One region of the Alistipes ihumii AP11 genome, then DNA from elsewhere that is predicted to be linked to it. Evidence: riboswitches for the same ligand, from Rfam matches in the RefSeq annotation. Region 1 holds a riboswitch; each other region holds the start of a gene.
The links. Region 1 has a riboswitch for cobalamin ahead of NQ491_RS03700 (threonine/serine exporter family protein). Riboswitches for the same ligand answer to the same signal wherever they lie in the genome.
Positions count from the first base shown of each region.

Region 2: another riboswitch for cobalamin. It lies ahead of nrdD (anaerobic ribonucleoside-triphosphate reductase); the one in region 1 lies ahead of NQ491_RS03700 (threonine/serine exporter family protein).
Region 3: another riboswitch for cobalamin. It lies ahead of NQ491_RS00295 (YncE family protein); the one in region 1 lies ahead of NQ491_RS03700 (threonine/serine exporter family protein).
Region 4: another riboswitch for cobalamin. It lies ahead of accC (acetyl-CoA carboxylase biotin carboxylase subunit); the one in region 1 lies ahead of NQ491_RS03700 (threonine/serine exporter family protein).

Region 1 is NZ_CP102294.1:925,834-929,556, forward strand. Features, by position in the region: gene bioD (dethiobiotin synthase) at 1-430, shown strand, start outside; gene NQ491_RS03695 (NYN domain-containing protein) at 858-1,337, shown strand; cobalamin riboswitch at 1,920-2,123, shown strand; gene NQ491_RS03700 (threonine/serine exporter family protein) at 2,324-3,718, shown strand.
Region 2 is NZ_CP102294.1:1,489,971-1,493,693, reverse strand. Features, by position in the region: gene nrdD (anaerobic ribonucleoside-triphosphate reductase) at 1-1,607, opposite strand, end outside; cobalamin riboswitch at 1,780-1,968, opposite strand; gene NQ491_RS06110 (secondary thiamine-phosphate synthase enzyme YjbQ) at 2,634-3,044, opposite strand; tRNA gene NQ491_RS06105 (tRNA-Thr) at 3,483-3,556, shown strand; tRNA gene NQ491_RS06100 (tRNA-Tyr) at 3,637-3,719, shown strand.
Region 3 is NZ_CP102294.1:64,872-68,594, reverse strand. Features, by position in the region: gene NQ491_RS00300 (TonB-dependent receptor) at 1-1,160, opposite strand, end outside; gene NQ491_RS00295 (YncE family protein) at 1,169-2,242, opposite strand; cobalamin riboswitch at 2,334-2,564, opposite strand; tRNA gene NQ491_RS00290 (tRNA-Pro) at 3,383-3,460, opposite strand.
Region 4 is NZ_CP102294.1:1,847,618-1,851,340, reverse strand. Features, by position in the region: gene NQ491_RS07480 (acyl-CoA carboxylase biotin carboxyl carrier protein subunit) at 1-308, opposite strand, end outside; gene accC (acetyl-CoA carboxylase biotin carboxylase subunit) at 328-1,845, opposite strand; cobalamin riboswitch at 2,162-2,358, opposite strand; gene NQ491_RS07470 (peptidylprolyl isomerase) at 2,788-3,723, opposite strand, start outside.

The DNA of each region.
Region 1 (3,723 bases):
TCCGGCCTCGCCGCATCTGGCAGCGGCGATCGACGGACGCGACATCGACCTGACGCTGATCGGCCGGAGCACGGAAAAGCTGTTGCAAAAATACGACACGGTACTGATCGAAGGCGCCGGCGGGCTGTACGTTCCGCTGTCGGAAGCATACCGGACGATCGATTACGTCGCCGAGCACGGCCTGCCGGTCGTTCTGGTCACCTCGCCCCGGCTGGGCAGCATCAACCACACGCTGCTGAGCCTCGAAGCCTGCCGCAACCGGAACATCGAAGTGGCGGCGGTCGCGTACAACCTGTACCCGCCCGCTCCCGAGCCGATCGTCCGCGACACCCGGACCTATCTGAAAGCCTATCTCGCCGACCGCTTCCCTGCCGCGCGATGGCTCGAGGTCAACGACCGCTACGAGTTGATCGGCCCCGACCGTCCCTGAGCGGGAAAGAAGCGTCTTAAACAGGACGGGCATTTTCATACGGGCCGCGGGTCGGATATTTTCTCGAACAGGCGACGAGCAGGGCTCGGCACATTGCATTTTCCGGGCGGCCGTCGCAAAAGCAATGAAACGCCGCGATCGCTGCAAAATCAGATATTCCATTGACATAGAGCGTTTAGAGCTTTCGTCCTTTCATATTCCATTCAAGGTGCGGAACATTTCAATCGCGATGCGGGATGGACGATGATGCGGAACGGAATAGCTGCGGCATCCCGTAATGGAATCCCCCTTATCATACGATAACCGAGCGCAGGATAGCCAAGGCTTTGGACCCGACGGACGCGAGCCCAACGGGAAGAGGAAGCCCAAGCGCACTCGTTCCGACCGGTGAAGGCTCGTGCACACGGCGGACAAGAACACGACCGAGATGGCGTTTGTCATCGACGCGATGGATATTCTGCACGAGGGGAAAATAGACTGTTTTTGTATTGCCGCCGGCGACGGGGACTACACGATGCTGGCCCAGCGTATACGCGAGGCCGGGCTCACGGTGCTCGGCTTCGGAGAGGGCAAGACGCCGGAAGTGCCGGTCGCCTCGTGCCGGGAGTGCCGCTATGCCGGGCAGCAGCAAGGAGTCGAGCCGGAGCTGCTGCCGAGCACGCCGGAGCACTTTATCCGCCGAGACATGCCTCTGTTCGAGAAGGCGTTCGAGACGGCCGCCGCAGGGAAAGACGAGGCGCCGTTCTCGCAGGTCGGAACGGCGCTCAAGAAGCTGATGCCCAAGTACCGCATCAAGCGCTACGGCCGCAAAACGCTCGGAGAGCTGTACGAGAGGCTCGACCGATACGAGCTCGTCAAGACGGAGAAAGGAGGGGCGGGGGTGGTGAGAAGGAAAAACGACCCCTAAGCTACCTTTTGCGTCTGAATTATAGAAAAGCGGACCTCCAAACGTGCTTCTTGCCATAACTCTAAAACTTTTAGTAATAATACGTTAGTCAGACTTATTTGTTGTCGTGAAAACCGATGCAATAAACTGAAAATCAACACATTAAAAACAAAGCCCCCCCCAAAAAAAAGTCGCGGTAACGATTTGTAACGCAACTCTTTCCGAACTATGCCTTTTCGTGCGGTCAAACCGCTCGCTTACCTCCGGTGCAATATCGCTAAAACATTATCGGCGTGCGTTTTATACTCTATTGTTCCTGTCCTGTTTTTTTAAGGGCTCCGAAGCGGAGGCCTGCTTTTCAAAGAGAAGAAGTCACTTTTCCGGATTCAGGGAGATACGAGGGCTACAGAAAATCGAAATATCATGTAAGTATTGCAGCAATACAGGTCGATCTCTATCGCCCGGACTGAAATCATCGGATATTTTCACCCGTATTCGCCGTCCGATCAAACGTTCTTACTACCGGAAACCCGACAGGCAGGCAGTCGTCTGTCGAAGTATAAGATTTTACCCTAACCCGGATGCGAATAATCCGAATCTTAATATCTTTGCGGCCGGATCGGTTTCAGGAACATTTCTCCGTCGTCCGGATGAAAAGGGCATCGGCGGAGGAAGTCCCGGAAAGTCCCGCCGCCGCGAAGTTCCGTTCAATGTCTCGAGATCAATCGGATTGCCGCCGGCCCCGAGACAGGGAAGGCTTCGAGAAAAGAGTCCGGCCGGAAAACCTGCCGATTCACCGAAAGGCCGTTCTCGCCCGAAGGCATAGGAGGGGAACGGCATGCGACCGTTTTTTAGTTCGATAAAAAACGGGAAGTCCGCGAAAGGAACAGACCGCGGAGAGGTTCGCCGCCGCACGACGCCGCTTTCCGAGGCATGGCCTCTCGCCGACGGCCGACCGTCACGGACCGACATACGTTTTTTGCTCACTCTCAATGGAAACAACGACTATGGAGAAGACGCAACACTCGGAAAAACTTCTGTTACGGAAGCTCGATCTGCTGCTGCGCACGGGTAAATTGCTGATGGAAAGCGCAGCGGACACGAGCCGCATCATGCGCAATATGAAACGCACGGCCGCCTACCTGGGGCTGCCGGACGAGCATCTGCACATTTACATCAACTACAATATGCTCATGGTCAACCTGAGCGACAGCGAGCATTCGTTCTCCAAGTTCCAGCGCTGCGAGAAACACGGGATCAACATGACGGCCATTTCGGCCGTCAGCAAACTTTCATGGCGGGCGATCCGGGAAGACTATTCGCTGGAAAGATACGAGGAAGAGCTGGAAAACATCCGGAGCAGGAAACGCAATTACACCTCTTGGCAAGTAGCGGTCGGTGCCGGGTTTGCCTGCGGCGGATTCTGCATCCAGTTCGGTTGCGACTGGCCGGCATTCCTCTATGCTTCCATTGCAGCCATTCTCGGATTCCGCCTGCGGGCCGTACTCAACGAACTGGGTTCCAATCATTATATGAACATCGCCGTCGCCGCATTCGTTTCCACTTTGCTGGCATGGGCTTCCGCCTTTATCTCGACGCTCGATCTGCCCGCCCCTCTTCATACGCTGTTCCACTCCGACACGCCGTGGCATCCGTTGATGGCCTGCGCCCTTTTCATCGTGCCGGGAGTCCCGCTGATCAACTTCGTCAGCGACATGCTCGACAGCTATGTACAGATAGGCATTACGAGAGCCGTCAATACGCTGCTGATCGTCGTCGCCATGGCGTTCGGCATCGCCTTGGCCATCCATGTCTGCGGAATCGACAACTTCGTGAAAGACCTGAGTATGACGCCCCATCACACCTATCTCGAGTTCGCTGTCGCCGCGGCCATATCGGCCGTCGGATTCTCCATGATCTTCAATATTCCGCGCCGCCTGCTCTGGGTCGTAGCCGTCGGAGGCATCATCGCCGTCTGTACCCGGAACTTCGTCAATCTCGGGCCCAGCAATCATAACATCGGTCTGGACTGGGGGCCGGTAATCGGGTCTCTGGTCGGTTCCGCCCTGATCAGCATAATCGTTACGAGGGCCGTTCACTGGTTCCATACTCCCCATCACTGCCTCTCGATTCCGAGCGTCATTCCGATGATTCCGGGCGTGCTGATGTATCGGGCGCTCTTCGCCTTCATCGACATGAGCGGTGTCGTAGGCGAAGTGACCATCGCGATGAACAATGCCATTCAGGCTTCTCTCATTATTCTCTGCATCGCTGTCGGGGTCGCCATTCCGAATATTTTCGCGCGCCGCTGGATCGCTCCGAAACGTCAGAAACAATTGAAGCGACTGATCGAGGAGCGCAGGCAGCGCGGCAAATTCGTCGATCTGACCTATATCGACTGACCTTA
Region 2 (3,723 bases), 560 kb from region 1:
GCCGTCCGGTACTGTTTGTTGTACTTCTCGACGATTCCGAGCACGTCCTGCACGAAGGCGGCGTACTGCGGGTTGTCGCTGATCTCGATGCCGAGGAACTCGGCCGCCTCGACAAGTCCGTTGACGCCGATGGTCAGATACTGGCGGCCCATGGTGATGTATCCCGCGTCGAACAGCGGCAGCATGCCTTTCGACTGCAGATGCTTCAGGTTCTCGTTATAGGCGAGCTGGAATTTGTGCATGCGGTCGACGACGTCTTCCAGAAACTCGGTGTAAGGCCGTCCGTTGCGTACGGCGTATTGGATGCAGCGATTCAGATTGACCGTCAGCACGCTTTTCGACCCGGTCGATACGCCGCCCGCCCCGAGCGTGTAGCTGAAACCGTTGTCCTGAATCTCGTTGCGCAGCCGGCAACAGCTGCTCAGCGAGTCGGCATTGTCGCTCATGTAGGTGAAGAACGAGTGGCCCGCCGCATACATCTCGGCCGTCAGCTCGCCGTATTCCTTGTCCTTTACGTCGCCGTTCTCGGACAGCAGGGCCATCGTCTCGACGGGAAAGGTGAGCACCGTCTTGGTCCGCTCGTCGTTGAACCAGCGCATGAAGCGGCGCTGCAGCCAGTCGAGCGAATCCCAGTCGGGCCGCGATCCGTCGGGGAAGAAAAAGTTGCCGAACAGGCTCTCGAAATAGTAGCGGTCGTAGTAGGCGATGTTCCAGAAAACGGCTTGGAAATTCCGCGCGCCGGTCGGCTGGTTGATCGAGTAGACGACTTGCTCGAAGCAATCGGTGATGACCTTGTCGAGCGTACGGCGCTTGAGCGACAGGTCGACGACGCGATCCGGATCGCGGTAATAGTCCGGGCCGTACTCCTGCCCGATGAAGTAGTTCAGGTACATCAGGAACTCGGGCGTCGCGCAAGCGCCGCTGAGCATGCTGCTGACGATGAAGACCATGTTGACGAATCCTCCGCAGAACGATTTCAGGTTCGTCGGCTTGGTCGAGTTGCCGCCGATCGAGATCGTCCCGCCGACGAGCCAAGGGTACATCGTGATGCTGGCGCAGTAGTTGGCCATGCTCGTCTCGTCGTTCTTGTAGATGAAATGCCGGTCGAGCAGCTCGATGTAACTGTCGGCCATCTCGCGGCCGTACATCTCTTTGATCCGGTCGCACAGCAGCCGGCGGTTCAGCCGGATGAAGTTGCGCTTGGGGAGCTCGCCGATCAGCGTGGCGATGTTCTTGTTCTCGACGTTCGCGTTCGCGTCGTACTTGCTGCCCGTAGCCGGATTCTCGGCGTTGCAGTAGTCGACCAGAAAGGCGAGCTTGTCGCGTACCTCGCGGTCCTCGAAATGCTGCTGCCGGTAGATGATGAAGGACTTGGCGACGCCGTAGTAGCCGTGGCTCATCAGCGTCAGCTCGACCTGATTCTGGATTTCCTCCACGCTCGTCCCCTCGTGGATGTAAAGGCAGGAGGTCAGCTTGCCGAGCGTTTCCGCGGTCGGTGTCTGGCCCACGGAGCGGAATGCCTTTTCGATGGCCGCCGTGATTTTGTCCATCGAAAAAGGTTCGTGCTTGCCGTCCCGTTTGACGATGTTGAAACTGGTTCCGTTCATTGCAGTATCGTTTTTGTTCGTTGCATGTCGTTTGCCGGGGGCCAAGCCCGCGACCGAAAAACGGAAATCTGCCTTGCGGAAAAACTGGGGAGGAGGGGGAGGCGCGTCTGCGCGCGAGCAGACCGCACCGGTCCGCGTCGGTGTCTCCTTGCCTTAACTCCCGAAGGCGGAAATTCGTTTCTCGTGTCCGGCAGGTCTTCTGACTGATCCCTTCCCTTGGGCGCCTTCCCGCAAACGGATTTGCAGTGGCCTGTTGCCCTCGGTTCGGCGGGAATCACAGCAGCGGGTACTGTCGCCGAATTTCACGGCGTTCCCTCTTTCGGGCGCGAAGCGTCGCGCCGCCGAAACAATGTAAAGGTAGGCACAAATCCGGCCCGGCTCCGGTCAGGTCCGTGCAAAGTATCGACTTTTTATCAACAATTACGGGATTCGTCTTTCAATTTTTCGATAAACGGATGATTGCGTACGGTTTTGTGCCGGTCGGCGGACCGGGACCTGCAAAAATGTCCGGGCTGCGGCCGGGCTCGCTGTTTCGGCGGGCGAACACGGCGTTCCCGTGCCTTGCCGGAGCCGGGAGAGCTTCGGAAGTCCGCTGGCTCGGAGGCGGTCCCTGCCTCGAACGAACCGCCCTTTCGGCATGTCCGGGCGAGAGATTTCAGATCGCCGGCCGGTTTCCTGCTACCGGATAAAATTTGCCGATGAAAATAAAATAACTTGCTTCTCTCGCCTTTGTAAATTGATAAAGGGATATTCGACAGCGGGCTGACCGCTAAGGAAAATCTGTTTGCCGAAGGATTTTTACGGGTCCTGAGATCATGGCTTTCGAGAGTGCCAGAGGTGTCCGACACATCGTGCTTCCGCACCGGCTCGACGGAAGACCGGCGGATTCACTCGTGCCATAACCTTTGACCGGGAAGCTTTTCGAGAAACGCAATGTATTGTGAATTGGAAAAAAAACAAATTTACCTGAAAACGTCGATCCGATATTTATTCGGATTGTAACAGGACAAGTGCTTATGCGTTCTGTCAGCCAACGACCGTGGCGACGATCCTGCGTGCGCCGCCGTGATTGCGGAACTCGCACAGGTAGATGCCCTGCCACAGACCGAGATTCGGCCGGCCGGCCGTAATCGGGATCGTCAGCGATACGCCGGCGAGCGTCGATTTGGCGTGCGCCGGCATGTCGTCGTCGCCTTCGAGCGTGTGAGCGTAATAGGGCTCGCGTTCGCGGATCAGGCGGTCGAACACGGAGGCCATGTCGGAGCGCACGTCCGGGTCGGCGTTTTCGTTGATCGTCAGGGCGGCGGAAGTGTGCTGCAGGAACAGGTGGAGCAACCCCGCGCGGGGCAGCGGAGGCAGTTGCGCGAGAATTTCGTCGGTTACCAGATGGCAACCGCGCGGACGGGGGCGCAACGAGAACTCGGTTTGCGATACCATAGGGCAAGAAAGGTTTATGATCGTATTTTCCCGAGGGCGGAGGAGTGCCGTTTTTGCCGGCTGTCTTCCTGCGCGGGAGGGAAATTTCTGTCGGAGCGTTATGCAAATGTTTCTCCCGACGGAAACCTTTCTGCAAAATTAACGCTTTATTCCGGGAATGCGGCGGGACTCCGGGGCTTTCGGTCGCGATTGCGTCGCAATCCGTGCGGGAAATGTGGATAAAATGTTACAATTTTGATTCCGCAGCGCGTGTTTTGTATGAAAAATTTCGTTATTCCAAAAATCCGTTGTATATTTGAAGCCGATTTGCGCTCAGTAATTGCGCGATTATCCGGTGAGGCGAAGGGAATTTAGCCGAGACGGTTAAATTTTTAGTGCATTCCGTTTGTGCATTAAGAAATTATTCGTACTTTTGCCAACCCTAAAATGCTGTGAACTGCCGATGTAGCTCAGTTGGCCAGAGCAGCTGATTTGTAATCAGCTGGTCGGGGGTTCGAATCCCTCCATCGGCTCGGTGGCGACGACGTCTTTCCGGGCCGCGAGAGGGGAGCGGAAAGAGTCGGCGGAAACAAGTTCTTGAAATTCGAGTATCGGGCGGATACCAGAGTGGCCAAATGGGGCAGACTGTAAATCTGCTGTCTTTCGACTTCGGTGGTTCGAATCCATCTCCGCCCACACG
Region 3 (3,723 bases), 860 kb from region 1:
GCCCCGCCCAGATCGGGGTCGTCCAGGCTGCTCACCGAATGGACATTGACCGACGCATTGGCCGTCAACGCCCACTTCGGCGTAGGATAATACTCGGCATAGAACTGCCCGTAGCCGGAGTTGATCCGGCTGTGCGAGTGGATCATCTGCTGCAGCTCGCCGCTGTCGGGATCGGGATTCCCGTCGTAACGATACAAGATGTAGGAATAGATATAGCCGGCCTTGGCGCCCATTTTCAGCCCGTCGCCGCGACGGTCCCACGAGGCGACCGCACGCAGCGTCGTCTCGTCCTGCGTCGAGCGGGCCTGTCCCTCCTCCTTGTAGTCCACCGTCAGCATCGGGATGCCGCGCCGCGAATCGGTGACCCAGGCCGCCAGCCCGAAGCGATTCCGCTCGTCGGGCTGATAGTAAAACTCCTGCAACAAGTGAAAATCGCGGTACGAGCAGTTCTTGTTCCGCTCCATCGGATAGACCCATTGCCCGTCGATCTGCTCGTACTTATCGTAATTGCGATACTCGAAATCGTTGTCGGAGGTCACGTAGCATACGCGGGTCGAGGACTCGAACTTCCGGGTGCCGTAGGTGAAACGCAGGAACTCGTCGTAAGTGTCGAAACTGCTGATGCCTTGAATGAAGTGCACGCCGGCTCCCGATTCGCCCAGCGGTTTGGTCCCCAGCGTGATCGCCCCCCCCAAACCGCCCCCGGACACCCCGACCGAACCGGCTCCGTGATAGAGGCTCGCCTCGTCGATGAAATAGGAAGGGATCAGCGAGAAGTCGACCATGCCGAGCATGGGCGAATTGATTTTCATGCCGTTCCACGTCACCTGCGTATGCGAGGGAGCCGTGCCCCGGAACGAAGCCGTCGCCATCGTTCCCCGGCCATACGACTTGATGAATACCGGCGTGCTCTGCGACAGCAGGTCGCCCAAACTGTTGGTCACGTTCTGCCGCAGCGCCACCGAATCGAGATTCATCTTCGTCACTCCGATGTCGGCCAGACGCCGCCCGGTCACAACGGCCTCCTTCAGCCGAATCGTGCGCGAGGAAAGAGGCTCGGACGCCTCGGGAGACTCGCAGACGGTCCCGTTCGCCGCCCTCAGGGAGGCTGTCGTCAGCGTCAGCGCGGCCGCCAGAGCGGTCCTATACAGTCGGTTCATAGCGATCGTCATTTAAAACAGAAAGCCCCGGGGATGATGCCGACTTGAAAACTGTCGAGCAGCCCGCCCCGGGCCGAGTAACGGAAAACCCAGCCGGGCTGCACGTAATCGAGCGCATCGGCCAGATAGACCTCGGAAGTCCGGGGATCGACCGTCAGCCCGTACCAGTAGTTGCCTGTCATATTCTCCAGAAACGGCTTTTCGGGCAGCGATTCGGAGCGGACGTCCATGCGCCAGACATGATCCTTGATAAAATACAGCGTATCGCGCGTGCCGTTCAGACAAACCTCGGACGCCCGGTCGCCGAACCGGAACATGAAAGCCCTATCGACCCGCTGGGTGGCGGCGTCGATCCGGTAGAGCCCCGGCGCCTCCTGTCCGTAAGGACTTCCGGGATAACCGCCGTCGGTGACGGTCCATATCTTGCCGAAACGGTCCAGCGCGAGCGAAGTGGGTTGTTTGCCGACCTCGATGTACTTGACGACGCTGTCGGTGCGCGTGTCGATGACCAGTATCTTGTTATCGTACGACCAGCAGTTCGTGAAAACGAAGTCGCCGTACTGCACCATCTGCTCGGTCGACGGCTGATTCTTGCCCGGAATCTTCACGTCGATGCGGCCGGTGATTTCGAACGTTTTCGGATTGATGATCGTGATGTGCCAAGCGTACAAGTCGGTCACATAGGCCTTTTCGTCGCTCAGGAAATGGATGTAGCGGGGCGAAAGCAGTCCCTCGATCATTCCCTTGAGCTCGAACGTATCGAGATCGATGACGAATATGATGCCCGAATTGTTGACGACAACATACCCCAGCCCGTTGCGAATCGCCATCGACTGGGCCACATCGCCCAGCTTGATCGTATTCGTGCGACGGAACACCTCGTTCTCCACCCGCATCGAATCGATGTCGTAGTAGGACAACGAAGCGTTCCCGTACATGAAATTTCCTTCGTTGGTAATGAACAGCCCCCGGCCGTCCGCACCGATCTTTTCGGGAGCCCGAGCCCCGTAGTCCATGCAGGACGTCACGATCCCGAAAGCCGGAAGCAACGCCAATAGCGCGACAAGGATTCTTCTTTTCATAATCGCCGTACATTATCATACAGCACGGCCACAGGGGAAACCGGTCCGCAGAGAAGCTCCGGACGGATTACCGGCCCATACACCGCAGGCTGTAATCGAAACGTGCCGGGCCGGTCTTCTGACTCGTCTCCGCTCCGAAGCCTTCCCGGCCCAAAGGCCAGTGGCATCCGTTCCGGAACGTTTCGCTTCTGCCGGCCACCCGGACCGAAAAGAAGCCGAGACATACAGCAGCGGTAACTGTCGCCGATTCGCACGGCGTTCCCTCATTCGTCTCCCGGACGGTCCGCCCGTCGGGATCGAGCCTCGACACGTTCGCAAAGATAGCGAATATATCGGAACAAAGTACCCCCAAAAGCAAAAACAGCCCGGACGAAGAGCCGATTCGACCGAGACGGGAAAGTCCGCAGCCACTTCCATACGCTCCGGAATCCCGCGAGCGGCTCGCGTCAAGGACCGCCGAAATCGCTCTGCCCAACGCTATTCTTCGATGAGCGTATCTTACGAGCCGATTCGGGACAGGAGCGGACGACGGCAGGCCGTTGCCCCGTTACTCACGGAAGCCGCCCGACGTTCGATCAATACCACAGGCTTTGCATCCGGGGAACGGAAGTCCGCACGGAAAAAAACGGACATTTTTCCGCAGGGCAATCGGCTGGGAATCTTTCCCTGCACGGCGGCAAGCCGGCACGAGCAGCCTGCAAACGGCGGGAAACGGACAAAACGGCTCCGATTTTGCATCGCGTCCTACCGGACCTCTTTCAACGGACGGAAAGCAAGCCCCCACAAGGAAGCAATCAACGAAAAACAAAAGATTATGGAAAAAAAGCAATCGACCGCACTCGAAAAAGCGGACACGGCCACGCTGACGCTCAGCATTCTGTTTGTCGTATCCATTCTCTGCACCATCCTTTTCTCGCTCACAGCCTAAAAGAAGCGCCCTCTCCGGCGGCCGCCTATCCTCAACGGCAGGCGGCCGCCATCTTTTTACATTCCAGCCGGTATTCCGCATACATCCGATTCTTTCAGGCATTTCGACAAGGGAAACGTACCGGCCCAGCCCTCGCAAGCACAAAGACTGAAAACAAAAAAGCCCTTGCTCGGGATGCAAGGGCTCGATGCTTAAATAAGCGGATTTGAATTTGGTCGGGGTACCGGGATTCGAACCCGGGACCTCCAACTCCCGAAGCTGGCGCGCTAACCGGGCTGCGCTACACCCCGAACGAGTTCCGCGTTCGAACATGGCCTCGGGCCACTTCCGTTCAAACGCGGTGCAAAGATAATAAAATTTACGTCAAAAATGCAACTGTTCGGGAAAAGATTTATTCGACTATCCGCCGAAACCGTTCGGTTGCAGGCGCTTCCCGTATCGCATAAGCCTCAGACAATCAATAAAACCACCTGACGAAACGCCCGGCAGCGCTGTCAAGGCAAAGAAAAAGCCGGCCGCAGCCTTGCTCCTACGGCCCGGGTGTCTTATTTTT
Region 4 (3,723 bases), 920 kb from region 1:
GGGGCGCACAGGTCGTTGTCCTGCCGGGTGTCGTCGCGCCGGCGGTTGCGCAGGTACCTGGCCTGCGCGTCGACGATGCTGACCTCGTAGGAGGCGAAGCGACTGTTGACCGTGAAATTCTTGCCGCCCTCGCGACGCTCGACTTCCATATCGTACGACCGTCCGTCGCAGAGCACCGAGCAGATGCCCCGGTCGGTCATCACCATGTCCAGATCGTACGCTTTGCCGTCGACGGAGAGCCGGATGCCGTTGCCGTTCTTTTCGATCAGCTCGACTTCGGCCGTGCGGTCTGCTATCTGTACTTCCATACTTTTTGCCTTTTTCGTTTTACATGCCCATGACGCCCTTGCGCTTGCCGAATTCGCGCCACCGGCTCGTCTGGTCGCCGGCCGTCGCGGCCGTCGCGCCGGCGCCGCTCTCGGTATCGACGATATAGTTCATATACGCCACGATCATGGCCAGATCCTCGGTTCGTTCGTCCTGTTGCGGAGCGGCGGAGCCGAGCAGGACGGCGTTCTTTTCCAGAAACGACGTGTCGTACGACCCGCGCTCGAAGTCGGGCACGCCGAGAATGGAGCTCAGGTAGCCGATGTTCGTTTTGACACCGGTGATCCGGTACTCGTCCAAAGCGCGGCGCATCCGCGCGATCGCTCGCTCACGGGTGTCGGCGTGCACGATCAGTTTGGAGATCATCGGGTCGTAGTGGATAGGGATATCGTATCCTTCGTAGACGTATCCGTCGATGCGTACGCCCGGACCTCCGGGTTCCGATAGTTGTCTTACCGGACCCGGCGACGGCATGAACCCGGCGGCCGCATCCTCGGCGCAGACCCGGCATTCGATCGCATGGCCCCGCTGCACGATGTCGGGCTGCGCGAGCGACAGCGGCTCGCCCGCTGCGATGCGTATCTGCTCGCGGACCAGATCGACGCCCGTCACCTCCTCGGTGATCGGATGCTCGACCTGCAAACGGGTATTCATCTCCAGAAAATAGTAGTTGCGGTGCTTGTCCACCAGAAACTCGATCGTGCCTGCTCCGACGTATCCGACGGCCCGGGCCGCGGCCACGGCGTCGGCGCCCATCCTCTCGCGCAGTTCCGGCGTCAGAAACGGGGACGGGCTCTCCTCGACGATTTTCTGATGTCTGCGCTGTACCGAGCACTCCCGGTCGCACAGGTGGATCACGTTTCCGTGCGTATCGCCCAGAATCTGGAACTCGATATGGTGAGGCTCTTCGACGAAGCGTTCGATGTAGATCGTTCCGTCGCCGAACGAGGCCACCGCCTCGGAGCGTGCCGCCACGAAAGCCTCGCGGACCTCGTCCTCGGACCGCGCCAGACGCATTCCCTTGCCGCCGCCGCCCTGCGACGCTTTCAGCATGACCGGAAAGCCGATGCGGCGGCAGGCCTCGACGGCTTCGTCGGCTCCGGACAGGTTCTCCTGCGTGCCCGGAACGACCGGAACGCCGGCCTCGATCATTTTCCTGCGGGCCGAGATCTTGTCTCCCATCGCGTCGATCGTTTCGGGCCGGGGGCCGATGAACACGAGCCCCGCCTCGGCGCACCGGCGTGCGAAGTCGGCGTTCTCCGACAGAAATCCGTAGCCGGGATGCACGGCGTCCGCTCCGCAGGCCAGGGCCACGCGGATGATCCGGTCGATGTTCAGGTAGCTCTCTTTCGAGGCGGCTCCGCCGATGCAATAAGCCTCGTCGGCGAGCATCACATGCCTCGACAGCCGGTCGGCTTCCGAGAACAGCGCCACCGGGCTGATACCCATCTCGCGACACGAGCGAATCACGCGCACCGCGATTTCTCCCCGGTTGGCAATCACGATTTTTTTTATCATAACAACAAGTTTGGTTCGACTTGTCCGTCCGTCGCGGGCGCCGGTCCGCCTGAACGGAAAGCTGCCGCGGGAATCGAGTCGGCACACGGCGCGACTTCCGTGCGGTTCGGCAGCCGCTCCGTACCGTCTCCGTATTCCGCCGGCCGATGCGACTTGCCCGTCCGGCCGTTCTTGTTCCGATTCTCCGTTGTCACCACGCTCTCCGATCAATCACCCTTTTCGTCTCTTCTGCAAAAGACGGACCTGACATTCGGTCTACCCTTTGTCGCTCGGACTTGACGATCTGCATATTCCGGAGCCTAACCCACGAAGCTCCGAAACGCGAAACGAACCGGCAGGTCTTCTGACTCGTTCCCGTCCGACGGCCTTCCCGGCGCGGCGCCAGTGGCGACAGATCGTGTCGGACGAAACGGAACCTCACAGCAGCGGGACTGTCCGGGACTTTCACCCGATTCCCTATTATTGCCTACTTCCTTGAGTGCGGAAAGGCAAACCGATCCGGGGCAAATGTATTAATTTTTTCCTAATCCGAGAAAGAACGGGCGGTTTTCAGCCTTCTTCGCGAATGGGGGATATTTTGCTTTGATAATTCATATGCTGTGTATGCCTCTGAGATTTCCAAGTTTCCGTTCCGGCCGGGATATAGGAGCGGACCGAGCGGCCGACCGATCGATCGATCGCACGTTCAGTGTAAAAGCCGGCGGAGTTGCATATCGGCATATCCCGGAGCGGTGCGGGCCAAAGGAGAAGCGCTTACGGATCGGGCGATTCCGGCGGAAAGAGCGGCGGAACCGGTGCTGCCGGGCCGAATCTTGCCCACTCGGCTGTTCGGGGAGTTTCGGACGGCGGCAACCCGTATATGTCTTTGTACGCCGGAAAAACGGAAAGCCGTCCACTGGGAGACGGCTTTCCTGATAATGAATAAGATCTTCCCCCGGGAAGTTAGAAGAACTTCACCCGGTTGTCGGTGATCTCGATCGCATCTACGAGCGCCTGATTGGCCCGCTCGATGATGTATGCCTGCGCATTGGCTTCGAGGCGTACGCGCTCGCTTTCGGGCGTGACGGTCTCTATGGCGCTGCGCGAAGTGACGTCGAACAGGTAGACGCCCGCATTACCGGCGACCGGTTTCGACTGGGCGCTCTCTTCGACACCCGTCACGGCTCCGATCAGCTTGGGCTCGACCCCTACTCCTTCGATATAGAACGAGTTGAACTCGATGCCGGAGGCTTCCTTCACCTCGGTCTCCAGTTTCGATGCGGTTTCGGCGAGCGAGCCTTTCCCGCTCAGTTCTTCCGACAGCATTTCTCCCTTTTTCCTCAGGCGAAGGATATCGGCGATCTGTTTCGAAACGGATTCGACCGGCGCGATGCCGTCCGCCGTCACTCCGGTGATTGCTGCGACGATGTAGTTGCCGTCGATATCCATGATCGCGGAAACGTCGCCTTTCTCTCCGTTGAAAGCCCAGCGGACGATTTCACGCGAGTTGTCGATGCCGTTGAGGTTGCGGTCGGTATTGCGGATGCGGGCCACGCGTTTCGACAGCGAGTTCGAGGCGACCGCCTTGTCGAAGTTCTCGTACGAACCGTGAGCCTCGGCGATAAACTTGCTGGCGTTCGCGTAGACTGCCTGCTGGGTCGTCTGGCTCGGCTCGATCCGGTAGGTGATCGTTGCGAGCTGGACTTTTTTGGTCGGTTTGCTCAGATAGGTCACCTCGGCGATGTGCGTTCCGAAACGCGAATCGACCGTGAAGACCTTCCCCTTTTCGTTGGCGAGAACCGCATCGCCGAATTCGGGAACCATCTGCGAGGGGGCGAAGACGCCCAGATCGCCGCCCTTGCTTTTCGAGCCGGGATCGTTCGAGTAGACCTCCGCCAG